4 regions of the Pantoea sp. At-9b genome follow, and region 3 is predicted to be linked to each of the others. Evidence: predicted binding sites of a transcription regulator. Region 3 holds the regulator's gene; each other region holds the start of a gene.
What was found. Region 3 encodes Fur, which represses iron uptake genes when iron is present. Its sites were predicted from a motif close to ATAATAATGAGAACNACTATCAA; they were not measured.
Positions count from the first base shown of each region.

Region 1: the regulator Fur is predicted to act here: its motif matches at 1,842-1,864, upstream of efeU (iron uptake transporter permease EfeU).
Region 2: the regulator Fur is predicted to act here: its motif matches at 1,401-1,423, upstream of PAT9B_RS23125 (TonB-dependent siderophore receptor).
Region 4: the regulator Fur is predicted to act here: its motif matches at 1,733-1,755, upstream of PAT9B_RS27365 (TonB-dependent siderophore receptor).

Region 1 is NC_014838.1:437,529-440,720, forward strand. It holds gene PAT9B_RS22410 (TonB-dependent siderophore receptor) at 1-480, shown strand, start outside; gene PAT9B_RS22415 (ABC transporter substrate-binding protein) at 495-1,508, shown strand; gene efeU (iron uptake transporter permease EfeU) at 1,898-3,192, shown strand, end outside.
Region 2 is NC_014838.1:594,709-597,900, reverse strand. It holds gene PAT9B_RS23125 (TonB-dependent siderophore receptor) at 1-1,356, opposite strand, end outside; gene PAT9B_RS23120 (ABC transporter substrate-binding protein) at 2,033-2,911, shown strand; gene PAT9B_RS23115 (amino acid ABC transporter permease) at 2,908-3,192, shown strand, end outside.
Region 3 is NC_014837.1:1,231,937-1,235,128, reverse strand. It holds gene fldA (flavodoxin FldA) at 103-633, shown strand; gene fur (ferric iron uptake transcriptional regulator) at 990-1,436, shown strand; gene PAT9B_RS05550 (hypothetical protein) at 1,495-1,890, opposite strand; gene glnS (glutamine--tRNA ligase) at 2,126-3,192, opposite strand, start outside.
Region 4 is NC_014841.1:8,622-11,813, forward strand. It holds gene PAT9B_RS27355 (Exc2 family lipoprotein) at 283-699, opposite strand; gene PAT9B_RS27360 (hypothetical protein) at 807-1,076, opposite strand; gene PAT9B_RS27365 (TonB-dependent siderophore receptor) at 1,805-3,192, shown strand, end outside.

The sequences.
Region 1 (3,192 bases), on a different replicon from region 3:
CAACGTAACCGGGGCATTGAGTTGATGGCTGATGGTGACGTCACTGACCGTTTACACGTCTACGGCGGCATGACCTGGCTGGATCCGCGTCTGCTGAAAACCGCCAGTGCGCAGACGGACAATAAACAAATCGTCGGGTTGTCACGTTATGTCGCCAGCCTGTTTGCGGCTTACGATTTGCCGATGTTGAGCGGCACCGATATTCACGGTGGCATGCATTATGTCGGACGTCGTAGTACCGACAACCAGAACGATGGCTGGGTGAGCGGTTATACCACCATCGATGCGGGGGCGACGTGGAAAACGCAATTGTTCAACACCGCCACCACCTTCCGTCTGGATGTCACCAACCTGACCAATCGTCACTATTGGACCAATATCGTGCCGGGTGGGCTGAACGGCTATAGCGGTTCGGGCTACGCCAGCGCGCAATTGGGCGATCCGCGGATGGTGCAGGTTTCGATGCAACTCAATTTCTAACCGGGAGCGAAGCAATGTTAAAACCTTTCTGTGGGCTGGCGCTGCTGGTGATTAGCGCCGTCGCTCAGGCGCAGACGGTGACCGACGATATGGGGCAGCAGGTGGTGATAAGCCACCCGGCGACGCATATTGCGGATGCCTGGTTTGCCCATCATTCGTTATTGATGACGCTGGGCGCGGGCGATCGGATTGTGGCGACGGTGAATCATCCGGCCGATCGTCCCTGGATGTTCAAGGTGCAACCGTCGTTGTATCAGGCGCTCCAGGCGCACGGTAAAACCTTTGCCAGTGAGGCGCTGGTGGCGCGACATGTCGATGCGGTATTTGCCCCAGCCCATGATCCTGACGTCGAGTCCTGGCGGCTGGCGGGTATCCCGGTGCTGGAGATGCAATTTGATGACTTCGCTTCTCTGCAACGCTCCCTCACCACCACCGCACAAGTGGTAGGCACGGCGCAGGCGGCAGCGCGCGCCGTGACGTACAACCATTATCTCGATCAACAGATTGCGCGTATTCAGGCGAAAACGCAGGGACTCAGTGCCAGCCAGCGTCCGCGCGTGCTGCATATTCAGTCGCTCCATCCGCTGAAAGTGGACGGACGCGCTACCCTGATTGATACCTGGATTACGCTGGCCGGGGGGCGCAATGTTGCGGCGGGTATCGAGGGCAATATGAAGCCGATCTCACCGGAAGAGGTTATCCGCTGGAATCCGGATGTGATTATCATTGGGGCTGGCGCGGGCAAGCTGGAGGATTCTGCTTACGCGGCGCTGTTTGCCAGCGTCAATGCGGTGAAAAACCATCGGGTGTGGCAGAATCCAGCGGGGGTGTTTCCATGGGACCGCTATGGCACCGAGGTAGCGTTACAGATTCAATGGGCCGCCGCCAAACTGCATCCTGAATTATTTCCCGATCTGAACATCATCGATGCAACGCGTGATTTTTATCGCCAGTTTTACGCTTATCCGTTGAGTGCTGCGGAAGCCGGGCGGATTTTGCAGGCGTTGCCGCCTGCGGCTAATCATTAGCCAGTGGTTATTTTTTCCCCGTCCGTTGGGCTAATCATTGAGTAGCCAAATAAAATCACAAGCCATATCAATCTGTTCTCATTACATATCTCTACAATCTAAAAAATAACCAGCGGGGGAGGAAAGTTTCCTTCCCCGGCTGAAGATATATCTATGGTTTTTCCCTCGGTCATTACCCAGGCAGATTATTAAGGCATTTCTTAAGGTTAACTTAATGTTGAGATGTGGCTCACATCAGCAAGCAAAATAATATCTGGCAATGTCAGGGGCAAATAGAGTTTTTCCTTTTTTTACTATGCTGGTTAGCGGGAATGTTTATTATTCTCACGGGGAGTGATACTAATAATTATTATCATTTCGCTTTTAGTACCTGTTTGGGAGCACTCTACTTGCTGGCGACGTTCATTATCGCATTGCGCGAAGGCCTTGAAGCCGCATTAATCGTAGGCATTATCGCCGCTTTCTTACGCAAAAATGGCAGGCCACTTACGGCAATGTGGCTGGGCGTCGGTTGTGCTGTGATTCTCTCCCTCGCCGTGGGTTTTGTGCTGAACCTGACTGAGAACGCCTTGCCGCAGGCGCGGCAGGAGATGATGGAATCCATTATCGGTCTGGTGGCGGTGTTTTTCGTTACCGGCATGGTGATGTGGATGAACAACCATGCGCATAACCTCAAGCGTCAACTGGAAACCGAGGCAGCAGAGGCCATCAGCCGCTCCAGCGCGCTGGCGCTGACCAGTATGGCGTTTCTCGCCGTGTTGAAAGAAGGGTTCGAAACCAGCGTGTTTCTGCTGGCGACTTTTTCCGCCGCCCAATCGGCGGTGTGGGCAGCCGTCGGCGCGGTGTTGGGGTTACTGGTGGCGGTGCTGGTGGGATGGGGCATCTATGTCGGCGGCATCCGCATCAACCTGTCACGTTTTTTCCGCCTGACCGGCTTGTTCCTGATTCTGGTCGCAGCCGGTTTAATTATCTCCGCCTTGCGCAGTGCCCACGAGGCAGGGTGGTTAAATGCGGGCCAGCAACGCATTGTTGACCTGAGCTGGCTGGTTACCCCCGGCACCGTGCAATCGGCGCTGATCACCGGGGTGCTGGGCATTCCGGCCGATCCGCGCCTGGTGGAGTTTGCTGGCTGGATTATTTACATCGTGGTGGTGGCCGCGATGATCTACTGGCCTGCTCATTTAAAACCCGCACCGAAACGGGCGGCGCAGTTTACCGCCGTGACCGGTGTGGGTCTGATGATCACCGCTTTGCTGCTGCACTTCATTTATCCGGCACCGGAAGTGGAGATCCCCGATCAAATTCCGCTGGTCAGTCGTACCTCGCAGCAACCGGTCGGGCATATCAGCAGCCAGCCAGGCGCGGGCAAACAGTTTGCCGTCACCCTGACAGGACAAGCGGCTGAAACCCTGGTGGTGCCTGCCGATCAACTCAGTAAAGTCACCACCTCAGGCCGTCAGGAGTGGCAGGCGAGTTTCAGCTATGAACCTGCTGACGCCCATTCACCCCTGACCCTGGATGAGGTGATGGCCGCCTACGGCAACCGCATTCCGGTTGGCTTAAGTCCGGCGCAGCATCCGGGGCCTTATGATGCCAAATGGACGGTGAATTGCAGCGTCGATGCCGCGATGGCGCGCGGTGTGTTGGTCAGCGCTGAATCGCACCCGGCGACCTTTATTACCTT
Region 2 (3,192 bases), on a different replicon from region 3:
ATCGAAGCGCAGGCCAGGAATCACTTCAGTACTGTCGGTGGCGGCGATGTTATCTTCAAAATAAAGAGAGCTGATGGTGGCGCTATTTTTGCTGCTGCGTGAGGAAGGATTACCGGAAACGCCATCAATGATTACGCCGGAGGCATCGGTCGCCGTCATAGAGGCCGGATCATTCAATTCATCACGATTCCATTCCGCCCCCAGGGTCACGGTTTGATCAACCAGCAATTCAACCGGGAAGTTAATCTCTCCCCCCGCACGGTAACTTTCCAGGCGGCTGGTTGCGTAGTCATTGCTGTTGATCATCCCTTCAACACGGCCGGTCGAACCTTCTTGCAGGCGGGTGTTGTTGGTCTTCTCGTAATTAAAATTGAGCTTTGATGTACCCCAGTCCCAGATGCCGTTATAGGTCAGACCATAACTCTGGCGATACATACGGTTCGTTTCATCACCATACAGTGACTCAACCAGACCATCCGGGCTGATATTACCGTTGCTGTATTGCGTATCGCCCGCATAAATATTGCCCTGGCGACTATAGCCATAGCTGAAATCGACAATTTGCAGCGGGGTGATTTTCCACGAGAGCACCGTGTTGATGTCTTTATTACGCACACCCTCGCGGCCTGCGGCATAAGAACCGTTCTCTGCGGTATTGATGTTATACGCATCCGCGTCAGTTTTATTGATGTTACCAAACAGGCGCATGGTGAGGGCATCGCCCGCTAGCGGTCCACTCAGGCTGAAGTTGGCGCGCTTGGTCGCGCCTTCTTTATCATCTTCTGGCTGGTTGGTGAACAGCGATAATGAGCCGTGCCAGTCGTTGGTTGGGCGTTTGGTAATAATATTCACCACGCCACCAGCAGCACCTGAGCCATAACGCGATGCCGCAGGGCCGCGAATGACTTCGATGCGCTCCACCATTTCGGCGGGCACCCAGTTGGTATCACCGCGCGTATCGCGTTCACCGCGCCAGCTGTAACGCACGGCATTACGCGAGGTAACAGGAACACCATCAATCATAATTAAGGTGTTTTCTGGCCCCATGCCGCGAATATCGATCTGGCGGTTATTACCACGGCTGCCGCTGGCGCTGTTGCCGGTGAGATTCACGCCAGGCATCTTACGAATAATATCGGACAAATCGTTAACCGGAGGACTTTTCTGAATGTCTTCCGCCGTGATGGTTGACACACCCGGCTGTTGTTTCAGTTCCTCTTCCGCCGTGACGATCATCGATTCATCGTCAGCCAGTTTTTCGGTTGGCTCCTCATTGGCGGCATAAGCTGACGTACTCAGCAGCCCGGCCAAAAACAGCGCGACGGGACGCTTTTGGCTACATGCAGTTACATTCACTTAAGATTTCTCCCTGTTTTGTTAACGTTTGTAAGTAAATGCGCATGATAATGAGAATAATTATCATTGTATATCTTTAGTAAGGAATCTCCCTGGTTTCTCCTTAATTGGTTAAAATTCACTCAATGTAGAGCGCAATAGTGAGAAAAGCGTAAGTTAATTACAACATACTTAAAAGTCGAAACACACCACCATCGCGGAACGAGCCTCTCCTTGCTGGAAGATTGCAGGCGCTGTGGCGTTTATTCCCTCAGCAACTGAAGGGGGGATGTACATATTTTCAATAAACGATGTTGTTCATGTTTCCCTGCCTGCAATTTGCGATCGCTTAGAAAACATCGTTATGACTAAGAATAAAATGACAGGTTATTGCTGCTTTTGTAGCCCTTTGATTCCTCGCCTAAATCCTCCACATAGCACATCGTTCCTGCCCCGGATATCAACGCGTAATCGCTATTTCTATAATTCGGGAATAGATATCTGTTTTTCGCATTTGTGATCCCTGCATATATTCACTGAAAATGACGCCGGGACATTTCGAGGATGAATAAACCCGTAGGCACAAAATAAATGTGGCTTATGAGGTGAAAAATACATCGCTACCTCCAATGCCTTTTCCCGCTGGGGAAACATTTTAAATATCAGGAGAAAGGTTCCAGTGAAATTCGCAAAAGGAATGACCCTTTTCGCACTTGCTCTGAGTGCGCACACCACGTTTGCCGCCGAACAAGCTGTTCCCACCGACAGTTCAGTCCATGTTCAAGCCGATCCGGCGCTGAAAAGCCTGTTACCTGCGGATATCGTGAAACGTGGCTATATTGTTGCCGGAACCAACCCCAACACGCCGCCAACTACCTTCTATAAAGAAGACAACAAAACCCTGGCCGGGCGTGAAATCGACATTATGAATGCAGTAGGCGAGCGCCTTGGTATTCCCGTGCACTGGCAAGATACCGGCGGTTTCGACAATATCATCCCCGGTCTCAAAACTGGCCGTTATGATGTGGCGCTTTCCAACATCAATGCCACCCTGGCCCGAACCAAACAGGTCGATTTTGTCAGCTACTACAATGCCAGCCTGCTGGGCATCATTTCGCAGAAAGATGCCAACATCGCGCCTTTTAAATCCTTTGATGCCGTTTGTGGCAAAGAAGTCGGTGCCGGTTCCGGTACGACTCAGGTAACGCGACTGGAAGAAGCCAGCAAAGCGTGTGAAGCCGCGGGCAAACCACCGATTAAAGTTTCTGTGTTCCCGGATCGTCCGGCAGGCGTTCAGGCTGTCGTGAGCGGACGTGTCCCGATGTTCCTCGGCCCATACGAAGGTCTGCTGTGGCAGGTTAAAGTCATCAAACCGTTGACCATGAGCGGAGAAATCAGCGTCACCGATTACCCGGTCTCGGTTGCCTTCCCGAAAGAGTCAGCACTGGAACCGGCGGTTCAGGCCGCATTGAACTCCTTAATTAAAGATGGCAGCTACAAGAAAATCCTTGATAACTGGGGGATTGGATTTGGTGCTGTGACCGAAGCTAAACGCAACGAAGAGATCTTTAAATGAGTGATTTTCACGACCACACCGACGATTTGAAAATCGTCGGCAAACGCTACTACGGACGCTGGCTGAGTGCGCTGGCGGTACTGTTGTGCGTAGTGGCGATGGCGCACTCCATGATCAACAACCCGCGCTTTGAGTGGGGGGTGATTGCGGAGAACTTCACCGGCCCTTCCATTTTGCAAGGCGTCTTGATGACGCTGCAACTCACCGCGATTTCCGTGGTGTTGGGCTTTGCCTTTGGTACGGTACTGGCGTTGATGCGTTTGTCATCCAACCCGGTACTG
Region 3 (3,192 bases):
AAAAGTCACGGCTTTACAAGTTCCGCCACTTTGCCCGGTCTGCTATCATTCGCTTAACTGTGCATTCAACTCCTAATCAGGATTTAAGAGGTTACTTAACTCATGGCAATCGTAGGCATTTTCTTCGGCAGCGATACCGGCAATACTGAAAACATTGCAAAAATGATCCAGAAACAACTGGGTAAAGATGTGGCCGAAGTGCATGACATTGCCAAGAGCACCAAAGAAGATCTCGAAGCATTCGATATCCTGCTGCTGGGCATTCCGACCTGGTACTACGGCGAAGCGCAATGTGACTGGGATGATTTCTTCCCGACGCTGGAAGAGATTGATTTCAATGGAAAACTGGTTGCATTGTTTGGCTGTGGTGACCAGGAAGACTATGCTGAATACTTCTGTGATGCGATGGGCACCATCCGCGATATCATCGAGCCTAACGGTGCGGTGATTGTTGGCCACTGGCCGACTGAAGGTTACCATTTCGAAGCGTCTAAAGGCCTGGCAGATGACAAACACTTCCTGGGTCTGGCTATCGACGAAGATCGTCAGCCTGAACTGACCAACGAACGTGTTGATAAGTGGGTGAAACAGATTTTCGATGAGCTGCAATTGAAAGAGATCATCGAAGCCTGATCCCCTGCCCTCCTCAATGTGGGCGCTGGCTCACATTGAGTTAAAGGAATTTCCTATAAAAATAATAGCTACTGTTTTTTAACTTTTTCCCGCAATTCTGTAGAATACCCATAACGGTCATCCGCTTATTCCTCTGGCATCAGAATGAGGCTGAGTGAAATGGAAACAAAGACCTGCATGATCCCCGCCGGCGTTAGAGACACTTTTCCTTACAGCCACTGGTGATTTTCAGGATATTCCCTTGGTTTTCATTTCACTGCTTGAGTTCTATAATGAGACGCAAATGAGAATGCGCGTGATCGACATTCAAGGCCCTGCGCCGCAAGTGACTAGCTAAGTAACAGGACAATATCCGCATGACTGACAACAACTCCGCATTGAAGAAGGCTGGCCTGAAAGTCACGCTCCCCAGACTGAAAATTCTGGAAGTGCTTCAGGAACCCGAATGCCATCACGTCAGCGCGGAAGATTTGTACAAACGCCTGATCGACATGGGCGAAGAGATTGGTCTGGCAACGGTTTATCGCGTTCTTAACCAGTTTGATGACGCGGGAATCGTCACCCGCCATAACTTCGAGGGTGGTAAATCCGTCTTTGAACTGACGCAGCAGCATCATCATGACCATCTGATCTGCCTGGATTGTGGCAAAGTGATTGAATTCAGTGATGAATCCATTGAAACCCGTCAGCGTGAAATCGCCACACGTCATGGTATCAAACTGACCAACCACAGCCTGTATTTATACGGCCACTGTGCGTTGGGAGACTGCCGCGAAGACGAGACGCTCCACGACAAGCAATAAAATGTGCTATGCAGTATGAAAAAACCGGTGCCTGAGCACCGGTTTTTTTATGGCTGAATCACAGCACCAGCGTTTCTTGTAAATAACGCCAGCGCGGAATTGAGGTACTGCAATCCAATACCGCCAGCGAGATGCGGCTCTGGTTGGTGCCGTTCATCATTTGCAATTCACGATACTGAATCGTCACTTCCTTGCTTTGCTGCGAAATGATGGCATGTTCGCTGGTGGCAATACGCATCCCCTCACGCTGACCACGCAACTGGCGGAACAACACTTCCAGCGCATTGACGTCCAACTGCTTGCCCTGCGGCGTCACCATTTTGAAATCCGGGTGGAAGTGTGACAGAAACAATTCAATGCTGTCATCGGTGCTATCTGACTGATTAAAAATACGTTCGATAAGTTGATGTAATACCACCACGCTGTGTTTGGCTTCCTGAGCGAGACTTGTCATTTTTTTTCCTTTATAACCCGCGGAGCAACGTCTGAGAGCGCATAGCCTACCTGAAAAAAAGTTTTTAACACTCGCAAATGGATTAATTCTGTTAAAGTCAGATTAGTTGCAAATCCCGGTAACAAGCACGTTTCACAACTCGCAGCATAAAAGATGGCTAACCCTGAATTACGGCCAATAAAAAAGGGCGATCTCTCGCCCTTTTATCAGGATATGGGGAAAACGACAAAAAGGATTAATCGCCGATTTTCGCCCAGGTATCACGCAAGCCGACAGTACGGTTAAATACCAGCTTAGAGGGCTGCGAATACACGCTATCCGCGCAAAAATAACCTTCACGCTCAAACTGGTAAGGCGCCAGCGCTGCGGCATCGCGCAAGCCTGGCTCAACAAAACCTTGTTTGATGTCCAGCGAATTCGGGTTGATGGTGGTGAGGAAATCCTCCGCCGCACCCGGGTTCGGTACACTGAACAGGCGATCGTACAGACGGAATTCCGCAGGCAGCGCATGGATCGCCGAAACCCAGTGGATCACGCCTTTCACTTTACGGCCATCAGCCGGATCTTTGCTCAGGGTATCAACGTCGCAGGTACAGTAGATGCAGGTGATATTGCCTTCATCATCTTTCGCCACGCGCTCAGCACGGATCACGTAAGCATTACGCAGACGGACTTCTTTGCCCAGCACCAGACGTTTGTATTGCTTGTTGGCTTCTTCACGGAAATCCGCGCGATCGATCCACACCTCACGGCTGAACGGCACTTCACGCGTCCCCATCTCCGGTTTGTTCGGATGGTTCGGCATGGTGATGATCTCTTCATGACCCGCAGGCAGGTTTTCAATCACCACTTTCAACGGATCCAGCACCGCCATCGCGCGCGGCGCATTCTCATTGAGATCGTCACGGATACATGACTCCAGCGAGGCCATCTCAACGATGTTGTCCTGTTTGGTGACACCGATACGCAGGCAGAACTCGCGAATTGACGCGGCGCTGTAACCACGACGACGCAGACCGGACACGGTCAACATACGCGGGTCATCCCAGCCTTCTACCACCTTCTCACTCACCAGCTGTGTCAGTTTACGCTTCGACATTACCGCGTATTCCAGATTCAGACGTGAGAATTCGTACTGACGTGGATGCACCGGAATGCTGATGTTGTCCAGCACCCAGTCATACAGACGACGGTTATCCTGGAACTCCAGCGTACACAGCGAATGGGTAATGCCTTCCAGCGCATCGGAGATGCAGTGGGTAAAATCGTACATCGGATAGATGCACCATTTGTTGCCCGTCT
Region 4 (3,192 bases), on a different replicon from region 3:
ATTACTTACCTCCCCACCACTGATTATAAAAAAGGCATAAATTCACTTCAATTGAACGAAACAAATAAACAGATAAATATCAGAAGAGATTTTTCATGAATAATAACAGAGAGAAACTTAGGCTTAATATAATACTGAGCCACAAGATGCCTCCTGAATGATGCTTCGCAGGGTTCAGATGGACGGCTTCCTGATAGCGATTTTGCCACGGGGTGTCCCCCTGACATTGACGGGATGACGGATACCCGGTCAAGCTCAACCGGGCACCATCAGGCGGGTTGATTACTCCTTGCCGAGATATCCATCCATATAGGTTTGTGCGACAGCCTCCGACATATTGTTACGCCAGCGTGGTGATAAACTGGCATTGTCTTTGTACTCTTTGCCCGCAAATCGTGATGTTCCACTGATGGATTTTATGAACTCATCGCTATGGAAATAGCTGACTCTTTTCTGCGCATCAGCGCTGGAGATGCCTTGCGTGCGGTCTTTTTTGCCCAGTTGCCAGAACTGTTCAAAAAAAGGCGTCGCCATGCGGATCGAATCCGCTCTGTTCATCATGAAATTAGGATCAGAATCTTCAACCGTATAGACAAACTTAATCGCGTGGCGTTTCGCACTGGAATCTGTCTGTGCACAACCACTCAGTAACAGGAGGGATAAAGCAGCGATACTCAAAATACCTACATTTCCATTCATTCAAAAGCATCCTTTTTAAAAAAATCATATTTTTCATTAAATTACAACAGCCATGTTGGGCTAAAAACCAGCACCCGAGGGTGCTGGTCGGGATCCGTCAGGTGGCCTTATCTGTTGTCATTCACCACCTTTTCGCCCTCTTCCGTTAACCTGACTTCGTAATAGCGTGACATATCTGTCGGAGAGGCAATGAATTCAATCAGCCCCGACCGCATTAATGACGCCAAACTCCGGCAGGTAATATCCCTTCGTTTGCGTACCTCAATTTCAAAATCACATTTCATTTCCAGCCCAATGGCTTTATCACCCCGTAGCCGGTGTTTAGTACCACTTTGCATACGACGCAAAGTAATCAGTTTTGCCTGTGAAATTCCCATACCTTCCCTTCCCCTGGATAAGATTGTCTGCTAAACGAATGGCCTCGCGCCTTCAGACCATTGTGGTCAGACGCTTGTTATCAGCTCAGTGGGGGTACTCCCCATAATAAGAATATCGAAAAGGAAATGTAAATATTCCGTAAGGAAAATTAAGACTGGATTATGTGTTATACAACCTTTACTGCCAGCAGAAAATGGCAGCGAGGCCCAGTATGCACTGGATTTCGGACGGTGGCTATTGTCACTACTAAATCTGGTAGTTGCTTTATTCCGGGGGATTCGCGCGCTTTCAAGGAACGGCTGTAGACACCAGCATCGGTTGATACCGGTCTATGTAACCCGGAGATCATGACGGATTGTCCCTAAGATGTATCATGAAGAATTCTGAAGCGTTTATGTGGTCAGACCGGGCAAAGCAGGGGGACTGGATTTCTGAACTTATCACCCTGTTGGTGGGGTCGCTGGTAACTGAAATAATAAAGCCGTGGCCTGTTGATATATAATTATGCCGTTGCTCATTACTCCCGGTTAATTACTATTTCAGCTCTGTATATTGCCCTCATCAGCTATTGCTGCCGAACCGTTAACCACCAAAACAATAAGGTTATGGCATTTATTCCCGGCGTTCATCGATCAATAAAAAACCTTCATTGTAATCAATAATAATTCTCATTATAGTTCGCGTTTTCATTTATATTGTTGGCAACGGACAGGTAACAAATATCATGATGAAAACGACATACTCATATTCGCTACTGGCTGCTCTTATTGCGTGTAGCCTGGGAACGTCCCTGGCATTTGCAGACGAAGCGTCAGTACAACAGGGACAAACCAGCGCGCCAGACCAGAATGACCAACTGGCGATCAGCAATAAGAAAAGCAGCAACGACAATACCCTGGTCGTGACGGCTCGCGAGCAGACTCTGCAAGCACCCGGTGTCTCCATCATCGACAGCGAAGCCATCAAAAAACACCCCATCCAACGTGATGTCTCTGAACTGATCCGCACCATGCCCGGCGTGAATCTGACGGGTAACTCCAATAGCGGCCAACGCGGTAATAACCGCCAAATCGATATTCGCGGTATGGGACCGGAGAACACGCTGATTCTGGTTGACGGAATGCCGGTCAGTAGCCGTAACTCGGTACGTTATGGATGGCGCGGCGAACGTGATACCCGCGGAGACAGCAACTGGGTGCCCCCCGAAATGATTGACCGTATCGAAGTCATCCGTGGTCCGGCAGCGGCCCTGTATGGCAACGGTGCCATGGGAGGTGTAGTCAACATCATCACCAAACCGGCGGAAAAAGAGTGGCATGGTAATTTCAACACCTACTACAACGTGCCGGAACACAAATCCGAAGGGGCCACCAAGCGTTACAACGCCAGCCTGAGTGGCGCGTTGGCGGATAATCTGACCCTGCGTCTGTACGGTAACTGGAGTAAAACCCAGGCAGATGCACAGGATATTAACAGCGGGCATGAAGCGGAACGTACCGGTAAATACGCGGGTATGGTCCCGGCGGGCCGTGAAGGGGTGATCAATAAAAATATTAATAGCGTGCTGCGCTGGGAATTTATGCCGATGCAGGCGCTGGAATTGAATGCCGGCTACAGTCGTCAGGGTAATCTTTATGCCGGTGATACGCAAAACACCAACAGTAGCACGCTGGTAAAGGAAAACTACGGCAAAGAAACCAACGTTATTTACCGTCAGACGCTTTCCCTGAAATATACCGGTGCCTGGGACAACGGCGTAACGACCAATAACTATATTCAGTTCGAGAAAACCCGTAATAAACGACTCAATGAGGGGCTGTCCGGCGGCCTGGAAGGATTGTTCAGTACCACGGATGAAGGCTTTTCTACCATCGATCTGAACGATACCAACCTGCATTCCGAGGTGAATATTCCCTTTGACTGGTGGGTCAGTCAGACCATCACCTTTGGTGCGGAAATGAATCATCAGACGATGAAAGATCCCACCTCCAATACCCTGGCGAATACTTCTGAGGTGGAGGGGGTCGCCAGTTCCGGGCGGAGCATCTACAGCTCAGCCGACATCTACGGGGTTTACACCGAAGATAATATTGACCTGACCGATTCCACTCGCCT